2 regions of the Sporosarcina sp. Y838 genome follow, and region 1 is predicted to be linked to the other one. Evidence: riboswitches for the same ligand, from Rfam matches in the RefSeq annotation. Region 1 holds a riboswitch; the other holds the start of a gene.
The links. Region 1 has a riboswitch for glycine ahead of AC1TO4_RS03770 (amino acid permease). Riboswitches for the same ligand answer to the same signal wherever they lie in the genome.
Positions count from the first base shown of each region.

Region 2: it holds a riboswitch for glycine, as region 1 does, so the genes downstream of both, gcvT (glycine cleavage system aminomethyltransferase GcvT) here and AC1TO4_RS03770 (amino acid permease) in region 1, are expected to answer to the same signal.

Region 1 covers NZ_JBXCJD010000002.1:208,114-212,598, forward strand. The annotation lists gene AC1TO4_RS03770 (amino acid permease) at 330-1,709, opposite strand; glycine riboswitch at 2,004-2,104, opposite strand; gene AC1TO4_RS03775 (hypothetical protein) at 2,225-2,419, opposite strand; gene AC1TO4_RS03780 (hypothetical protein) at 2,516-2,941, opposite strand; gene AC1TO4_RS03785 (YwzD family small protein) at 3,659-3,844, opposite strand.
Region 2 covers NZ_JBXCJD010000007.1:108,618-113,102, reverse strand. The annotation lists gene gcvPA (aminomethyl-transferring glycine dehydrogenase subunit GcvPA) at 1-736, opposite strand, end outside; gene gcvT (glycine cleavage system aminomethyltransferase GcvT) at 771-1,868, opposite strand; glycine riboswitch at 1,925-2,002, opposite strand; glycine riboswitch at 2,004-2,095, opposite strand; gene AC1TO4_RS11950 (shikimate kinase) at 2,321-2,836, opposite strand; gene AC1TO4_RS11945 (hypothetical protein) at 2,867-3,046, opposite strand; gene comGF (competence type IV pilus minor pilin ComGF) at 3,027-3,476, opposite strand; gene AC1TO4_RS11935 (hypothetical protein) at 3,461-3,760, opposite strand; gene AC1TO4_RS11930 (prepilin-type N-terminal cleavage/methylation domain-containing protein) at 3,753-4,190, opposite strand; gene comGC (competence type IV pilus major pilin ComGC) at 4,177-4,476, opposite strand.

The DNA of each region.
Region 1 (4,485 bases):
TTATGAAGTAAATCCATCGCCTAGACTCGATACAGAGCCGTCCCTCGCCCTAGAAGATTCCTATCAATTACTGAATCGAAAGCGATATAAGTGCCCTTCAAGCGGTTTAGATAACAACGCATATTTGCTATAAGTTTGTACAAGCGGAAGGTGAATAATATTCTAACCCTACTATCTTTATCCTCACACAAAAACGACAGAGAAGGGTAGCATCTGCATCCCTTTTCTGTCGTTTTGCCTGTACTATTGATTCTAAGTTATTTTGGGGACCTGCTTCTTCGTTGACTTAATGCATTACACTCGAGGCCTACGCGAGGTAGGTCACGGACTTAACTTTCCGCTACTTTTGGCTGAGTAACATGTTTTAATTTCGACACCTGGAACTTATACGTTATAGTTAGCAAAATAAACCAAACAGGCGTTACGAACAAGGCAACACGAGTATCTTCCGCAAGTGCAAGAACAACAAGAACGAACGCTAGGAAAAGTAGGATTGCGTAGTTGGCAATCGGGTAAAGCGGCATTTTAAATTTGCTTGCTTTCGCTAGCTCTGGTCTTGTTTTACGATATTTCATATGGCAGATAACCGTAATTCCCCAAATAAAGATGAAACATACTGTAGAAATACTTGTAATTAGCGTAAATACGCCTTCTGGCATAACATAGTTCAAAATAACAGCAATTAGAATAACGATACTTGAGAAGTACAATGCACCGGCAGGTACTTTACGTTTATTAAGTTTTGCTAAACGTTCAGGTGCATATTTGTCTTTAGCAAGTGAGTACATCATTCTGCTTGTACTAAACATAGCACTATTACATGCCGAAGCAGCGGATGTCAGGACGACAAAATTGACGATACCAGCAGCTGCAATGATTCCAACCCCTACGAAAACTTGAACGAATGGGCTTTCTGAAGGCTTGACTGCAGTCCACGGATAAATACTCATAATGATAATCAGGGCGCCAATATAGAAGATAATAATCCGAATAGGGATATTATTGATGGCTTTTGGAATAACCTTTTCCGGATCCTTTGTTTCGCCCGCCATCAGACCAACAAGTTCAATCCCAACAAACGCAAATACTACCATCTGGAATGAGAGAATAAATCCACTGATGCCATTCGGGAACATTCCGCCGTGGCTCCATAGATTTGTGAAACTAGATGGACCTTCACTCGTTGAAAATCCTTTAATAATCATAACCGATCCAATTACGATTAATCCTAGAATCGCAATAACTTTAATCAATGCGAACCAGAACTCCATTTCACCAAAAAGCTTTACAGTTGCAAGGTTCATAATTAACAAAACGACTAGCGCAATTAACCCCGGCATCCACTGTGGTATTTCAGGGAACCAATACTGGGCATAGAGACCAACAGCTGTTATATCGGCCATTGCGATTGAAATCCAGCAAAACCAGTAGGTCCAGCCAGTCATAAAAGCTGCCATATTCCCTAAATAATCTTGTACAAAGTCCACAAAAGTATTATATTTCAAATTGGATAAGAGTAGTTCTCCAAGTGAGCGCATAATCAAAAAGCAAATTATACCTGTAATCAGGTAAGCAAATAAAATTGAAGGTCCTGCTAGATGAATAGACTTTCCTGCTCCTAGAAATAATCCGGTTCCAATTGCCCCGCCAATTGCAATTAGTTGTACGTGTCTATTTTTTAGGCCTCTTTCCAATTGTTGTTCCTGCATAAAATGTTTCACTCCTTAATTTTCAGGTTAGTAATAACGAGTCTTCTAATCATACTTTCACACTTCTGTCATTTTCATAATAAAGCGCTTACATTTTTAATAATTGTAAATACATAATAGACCGCCGATTAACAATTTTCCTCATAGACTATGGTGATGTACCCTCCTATTTACAATTTACCACATTTCACCACAAAAAAGGGCAGAGGAAATATAGGTGTTCACCTATACTTCCTCTGTCCTTTTACCTGAGAGTGTAACTCCTTTGGTGGCACATGGCGCTCTCCAGAGACGCGTCCTATTATGGTCCTTTTACCTGAGAGATTGATTCCTGTTTTTCGGAACTTGCTCCTTCGGTGCTAAACAATACGTTTAGTCTCTCCCATAATATTCATCCGCTACTATTCGATTAATTAATATAATAAACCATAGAAAGGTAAAAGTCTAGTCAATATTCTGAATTTAATCATTATTTCGCCTCATGCAGCATATAGGGACGTACTGCTGCTCTCTGACTATGCCAAATCGATGCTTTCCACTATCTTTTCAAAAAAGCGCACAACTTCAAACTTTCTAATTGTCAACTCAGCAATTCGTTTGTCACGTTCTTCGATTGATCCGCTAGTTATCGTTGGAGGAACGCTTACTACTAAGTAATTGCCCCCGATTGATGAACTGCAATACAGATTATGACTTACTAAAAGTGTCACTCACACCATTCTGACAATTAAACGGCTGGTTGAGGTTTGAATAGTTTAAGGGACTGGCAAAGTATTTATAAATCAATCAAATCGAGGTCTTACTATCTAAGCTTTTTTGTTATCTAATAATAATTTAGTTGCAAATGCTCCAGCTCCTAATGCAACTGCTGTAACGATAGTGAAAAAACCTGTTGCTTGATTTCTGTCTTTTTCTTCTCTTTCGTTATTATTCTGCCGTTGTTTTTCTTTTTCTTCTCTCATCCTATTCATAATATCTTCTCTTTGCTTGTAAAGACTAGATTTTTCTTCTGGATCTTTAGTTTCACTAATTTCTTTATTAATTGAATTTAATGTTTCTGAGAGGGCAGCATTGTATTCCGAGGTTGATTGTTGATCAGCTATAGTTATATCCTCACTACTTTTTCCAAACTTCAGGGCTTCTTTCGCTAAATCAGCAAGAGTTTTTTCAGCTTCAGCACTTGCTTTAACCGTATCGTTTTCAGGAATTTTTTTTTCATTTTTTTCTTTCATAGTATTCTCCTTCTCTTCATAATTTAAAGCTGTTTTTAAAGCACCACTCACGCAATTAATACAAGTTCTATTCTAATACCATTATCGCTGCACTGGAATAAAAAACGCAAATACTAGTATTCCCAAACTGCTAAAGACGGCATCTGTTTGTTTATGAAATGCTTGTACATCTAATTTATTAAAAAGGACGGTTGCTATTAGTAGAATTACTGCATTTACAACCAATGCTGTTAGAACACTCAGCAAGTTATGGTGGAAACTAGCAGAGAAACAAGTATTGTAAATAACACTATTGTATTCAAAACATCCCCCCCCCATAACTTAATAATTTGGCCCGTTTGCGGAAGACTGACCTTACTGAAAACCAATCAAATTTGTATAACGAGCGCGAATTTCTTGATTACAGAAAATATGATTTTTCATCTTAAATCTTCCAGAAGTTATGTAGTGGTAAAAACAATGTCAAGGGTGGTACATTTCCTTGGCTGTAATCATCCACTTCTGCAATTATCTGAATAGCGTCTGAATTGCACGGTGCACAGGCATGGATTTTCAGGCTCTCACGTCCGCAAACGGTGGCTCAAAACTCCGCACAGCTGGCTCATTTCTGTCCGCAATACTCAACAACTCCATTCATTCACTTCTATAATTGTCTGAATAGTGTCTGAAATGTGCGGTGCACAGGAACGCTTTTCCGCAGGCATCATTTTTCATTTTTTATTCCACCTCTATCTTATATTTAGGATTTAGGCCTTCTATTTCATCCTTGTTAAACTCTATTCTTAGCTGCTCGGATAACTCTCCAATAAAATCAGCCATTTTAATCGAATCATTCTCATTTCCTCGACGATATCCATATTCTAAAATACGCTTGAATTCTTCTTGTAATTCTACCGTTGTCATGCGACAATACTTCCTTCCCTTTTCACTACATGTTGTATTAATTAATAACCTTTCCATATATTGTAGTACACTTTCACTAAATATAATGTCGAAATTAGTCGTAATCTATTAATTTAATGTTAATTTTGATATAAAAGATCTTGAACTGGATATGGACATGAGATAGTGACACGTGTGCCAGATTTCAGAGCCACTTCGGACAAATTCTAGGGACATTTTGAGACTTAAGAAAGGGCATAGGTGGGGTGAAATGAAAGGTGTCTCAACAAGATCAAAAACACCTGAAACATTGAATTAACAAAGTTTCAGGTGTTTCTTATTGAATCTACATTTTAAATTATATCCCAGGAGGATGTTTTCAAGAGCGTTTTAACCCCAACTCAACAAAAGGTGGTGGAAAATTGGATTGAAAATGAAAAAACCTCCAGCTACATTCGGCCAGAGAACTCTTTTCATTCAACTCTGCAATTGTTTGAATAGTGTCTGAATAGCGTGGTGCACAGGCATCGATTTGATATATGAGCGGTGGCAGCGATTTTGGGTTTTTGTATGTAATTATTGAAATCCCGTATATAATCATGACTATGAAGGATCCATTTCCTATGAGCTTGAATTTGAGCTACTGGGCAGACGAGCACACA
Region 2 (4,485 bases), on a different contig from region 1:
GTGCAAGTGGATTTGATGATACAACGTACAATCCGCCTTTAGCGTGTGTAATTTCCCCGATTTTTTGAATGTCTTCGATTTGACCGAAGAAGTTCGGGTATTGAACTAAAACAGCGGCTGTATTCTCGTCTATCAATTCTTCCAGCATCGCCATATCTGTTACGCCATCTTTTTGTGGAATCGTGACCACTTCGATATTTTGACCTGATGCATAGGAAAGCACTACATCACGAGATTCCGGATTAACCGTCTCGGAAACAAGAAGTTTCTTCCGACGCGTATGTCCAGATGCAAGCGTTCCCGCTTCTGCAAGAGCCGTTCCGCCATCGTACATAGATGAGTTTGCAAGATCCATACCAGTCAGCTCACAAATCATTGTTTGGAACTCAAAAATCGCTTGCAACTCACCTTGCGAAATTTCCGGTTGGTAAGGCGTATAAGCCGTATAGAACTCAGAACGCGAAATAACATGGTCAACAATGATTGGTTTGTAATGATCATAAACCCCTGCACCTAAGAATGATGCATATGTGCGCGCATCCGCATTTTTCGACGCAAGTTTTGACAGTTCTTTTGTTAATGAAGTTTCAGATTTCGCTTTTTTAATATTGTATTCGCCTTTAAATCGGACCTTTTCAGGAATGTCCGCAAAAAGTTCATCTATGGATGAAATACCAATTGTTTTCATCATTTCAGCGCGATCAGTTTCAGTCATAGGAATATAACGATGCTGCATGTCCTCTTAACCCCTTTTCATAATGTTAGTATGATTAGCGTTTATAAAATGGTGTAGCAATAATTACAGCTTTCAAACGTTTATTTCGAATTTCTATTTCAACTTCAGTTCCTTCAGCAGTATGCTCACGATTCAAAAGCGCAAAACCTATATTCTTTTTAAGTGTTGGTGATTGTGTACCCGTCGTGACTTCACCGATTTGTTCTTCACCGAGGAATACTTTGTACCCAGTACGTGGAATCCCTTTATCAATCATTTCCAAACCGATAAGTTTACGCGGTACACCATTCTCTTTTTGTACAGATAAAGCTTCTTTCCCATGGAAATCTGCTTCTTTATTTACTTTGACTACAAAACCTACACCCGCTTCAAGTGGTGAGATATCTTTTGACAATTCTTGTCCATATAACGGTAAACCCGCTTCGAAACGAAGTGTATCACGTGCTCCAAGACCCGCTGGTACGACGCCTTCACTTTCGCCTGCTTTCAGGATAGCAGACCATAGTTCAACAATCGCTTCCGGTGATCCATAAATTTCAAAACCATCTTCTCCAGTGTATCCTGTACGGGATACAAGCACTTTCTGACCTGAAATCTCGACATTTTCCTTGAAACGGAAAAACTTAATGTCTTCAAGCGACTCGTTTGTCAACTTCTGAAGGACTTCCTGCGCTATTGGTCCTTGCAAAGCTAGAAGTGCATAGGAAGATGATACATTTTCAATTTTAACATCATCAGTCACGTAACTGTTCATCCACTCGAGATCTTTGTCGATATTTGACGCGTTGACAACAAGTAGATAGTCGTTTTCACCACGTTTGTAAATTAGAAGGTCGTCTACAGTTCCGCCATCTTCATAACACATAGCGGTATACTGCGCTTGTCCATCTTTAAGTTTCGAAACATCGTTAGTAACCATTTTTTGCAAATAAGGAAGAGAACCTTCCCCACTTACAAGCACTTCACCCATATGGGATACATCAAATAATCCTGCTTTCGTACGTACAGCTTCGTGTTCCGCTTTTATACTCGAGAATTGAACAGGCAATTCCCAACCACCAAAATCGATTGTTTTCCCGCCATACTCAGCATAGCTATCAAAAAGGACGGTACGTTGTAAAGTTTCTGACATAATTCATTCCCCCTTGGAAAATTGATAAAAAAGGACAGAGGTCCCCTAAGAAGAGAACCTCTGTCCTTGTACCTGAAAGTTTGACCTTACGGCTTTCCTCGTTGGTGGCCGATTATCCGGCACTCTCCAGAGATGCGTCCTGTATGAGTCTTGTTACCTGAGAGATTCATAACATAAGTTACTTGCTCCTTCGGCGACGCCTTTGCGTGCTCTCCTCATACAATCATTCGCGCTATTCAATTGAAATGAAAATGAATAAGATTCGGACAACTATTGCCCTTTCGCCTTATATCTTAACATTTCATCCATGTAAGTGCAATGCTTTTTAATTGACTGTCGTTTTAACGAACATTGATGCCTTTATAACCCAAAACGTTCGTGTATATCTTTGAAAATTAAACTTTCTGCTAACTATAGTTTTAAAAATCTAATCAACAGCTGATTTCCACTTATTACTTTTCCCCTTTAAGACGGCCAATTTGAAAAGCAATATAATCTACAATATCTCTTAACGAACGCTTTTCAGTTTCCACTTTAAAATGGGCACTTTGTAAGTAAAAAGGTTTTCGCGCATTAAATAAACCTTCAAGGTCGCTTCGGCTAGACCTTTGCACAATTGGACGATTCCGGTCGGTTGATATTCGCCGCCATATGTCACGAAATGGAGCATTAAGGAAAAAGACAAGTCCCGTCTCACGCATGACTTCCCTATTTTCCTTTCTCATCGCCACACCTCCGCCCGTTGCAATGATACAATATTCATCACGAAATGAGCGGAGAAAATCCGTTTCCAAATTACGGAAATACTCCTCGCCGTGCAGTTCAAATATTTGTGGAATCGACAAACCTGTCATCTTTACGATTTCATTATCCATATCGTAAAAGGGCATTCTTGTTGCATAACTAAGTCGTTTGCCGATTGCACTTTTTCCACATCCCATAAAACCAACTAAATATACTTTCTTCATCTCATCACCCATTTGGCAGAACGAATATGCTTATCCGCTCCGTTTCATTGTCCTCACCGTTTCGTTCTCATAATACGTCTCAAGCGAATCGTAATTCCTTTGTAGACTATCATGCCATGAAACGAGGGAGAAAAGAAAGAGACTAACGAAAAATAATAAAATAATTGTTGCTGCAAGCATGGCTCCATTTTCATTCCGGATACAATCCAACCGCAAACCCCCTTACTTTTACTGAACCATTAAGCAGCAATACATGAGCAGTTAAAGTCATACCGTCATAAGTGAATCTCACTGACTGAACTCCCGTAATCAATGGGACATGTCCTTCTCCGTTAACTAGTTTTCTAATGACAGTCCCACTTTGTCCTATGTTTATCCTCCCACGGCTTGTGACAAGACGAAAAGTAGTTCCTTCATAAAGCAATTGAATTTCACTAACATCTGAAAGCAGTTTTTGCATATCCAGTGAAAACAGTTCCCACTCTGTGGAGGAGGTGTCAAAGAACTTTTCCTCTATTGGCTCTTTCCAAAAAAAGAACAAAATAAATAAATGAAGAAAAATAGACAATACAGTTAGTTGGAAAATGCTTTCTAGGAACGTATAGCCCTTTTCGTCACGTACCTTTAGGTATTTACGCATTTATCGTACACCTTATCAATAATTTCATATGACACACAGACAGCTTGTCCATGAATGGACCACTTATAATCGATTTCTTCAATCTTCCGGACACCTTCCGATAATCCATATGCTTTAAAATAGATAGCGCCTTGTAATGCGGTTTCCGAAGCATACATTGCCGCCTTTTTTAACTGTAGTTTGGAAGTCGCGAAAGTGGAGAAAGGAAGTAGTGTGCCAAATATCACAATTACTATAGTCAATGTCAGTATCGTTTCCGGCCACGAATAGCCCCCTTCATTCATAAATAATCATCCTTCCACGCTGAAATTGTAACCGTATTTCAATCACACCTGAACTTGTCGAGAATGCAAGTGTGCCAGCTTTAATAATATCTCCGTTTGCATGAAACCCCACTTTCGATGATGTACTACTGCTTAGATAATGCATGCCTTCAGGAAATACATTCCTTGCAATTACTTTTCCACTTAGTTCAGAAGTAGTAAATTCAGATCCGGAATGTTTGAACTCCAATTGGGTTATGACAGAATTCGCCATGGAATAGGCTTGCATGTCTTGCACGGACGCAATAAATACTTGAAGGGCATCATCTTCTGATTTCACTCGAATCCATTGATCCCCGATAGGTAAAATGATTGCTGTCATAATTGACAGGACAGCTAATACAAGAATCATTTCAAGGAACGTGAATCCACTTTCCCTAGTTTCCTCCACCGTCTGCTCCTGAACCTGCCGTCCCACCCACTTTATCCACTTTGCCGTCCACTATTACTAAAAGGGTTCCGTCTGGACACTGCGCAGTTCCCGGTAAATATTGTTCATCTTCTAAATTACTCATAGTTGGCACGTGTTTTTTGTCCATTTTATAAGCCTCAACCTGGCCTTGTACCATTTTGATGTAAGCTGCGCAGCCTTTTTCATCAATTGACTTAGAATGTTTTGTGACATTTGGAATGGCAATGAGAATGAGAACCGAGATGATTAATAATACAATCATCATTTAAAGCAT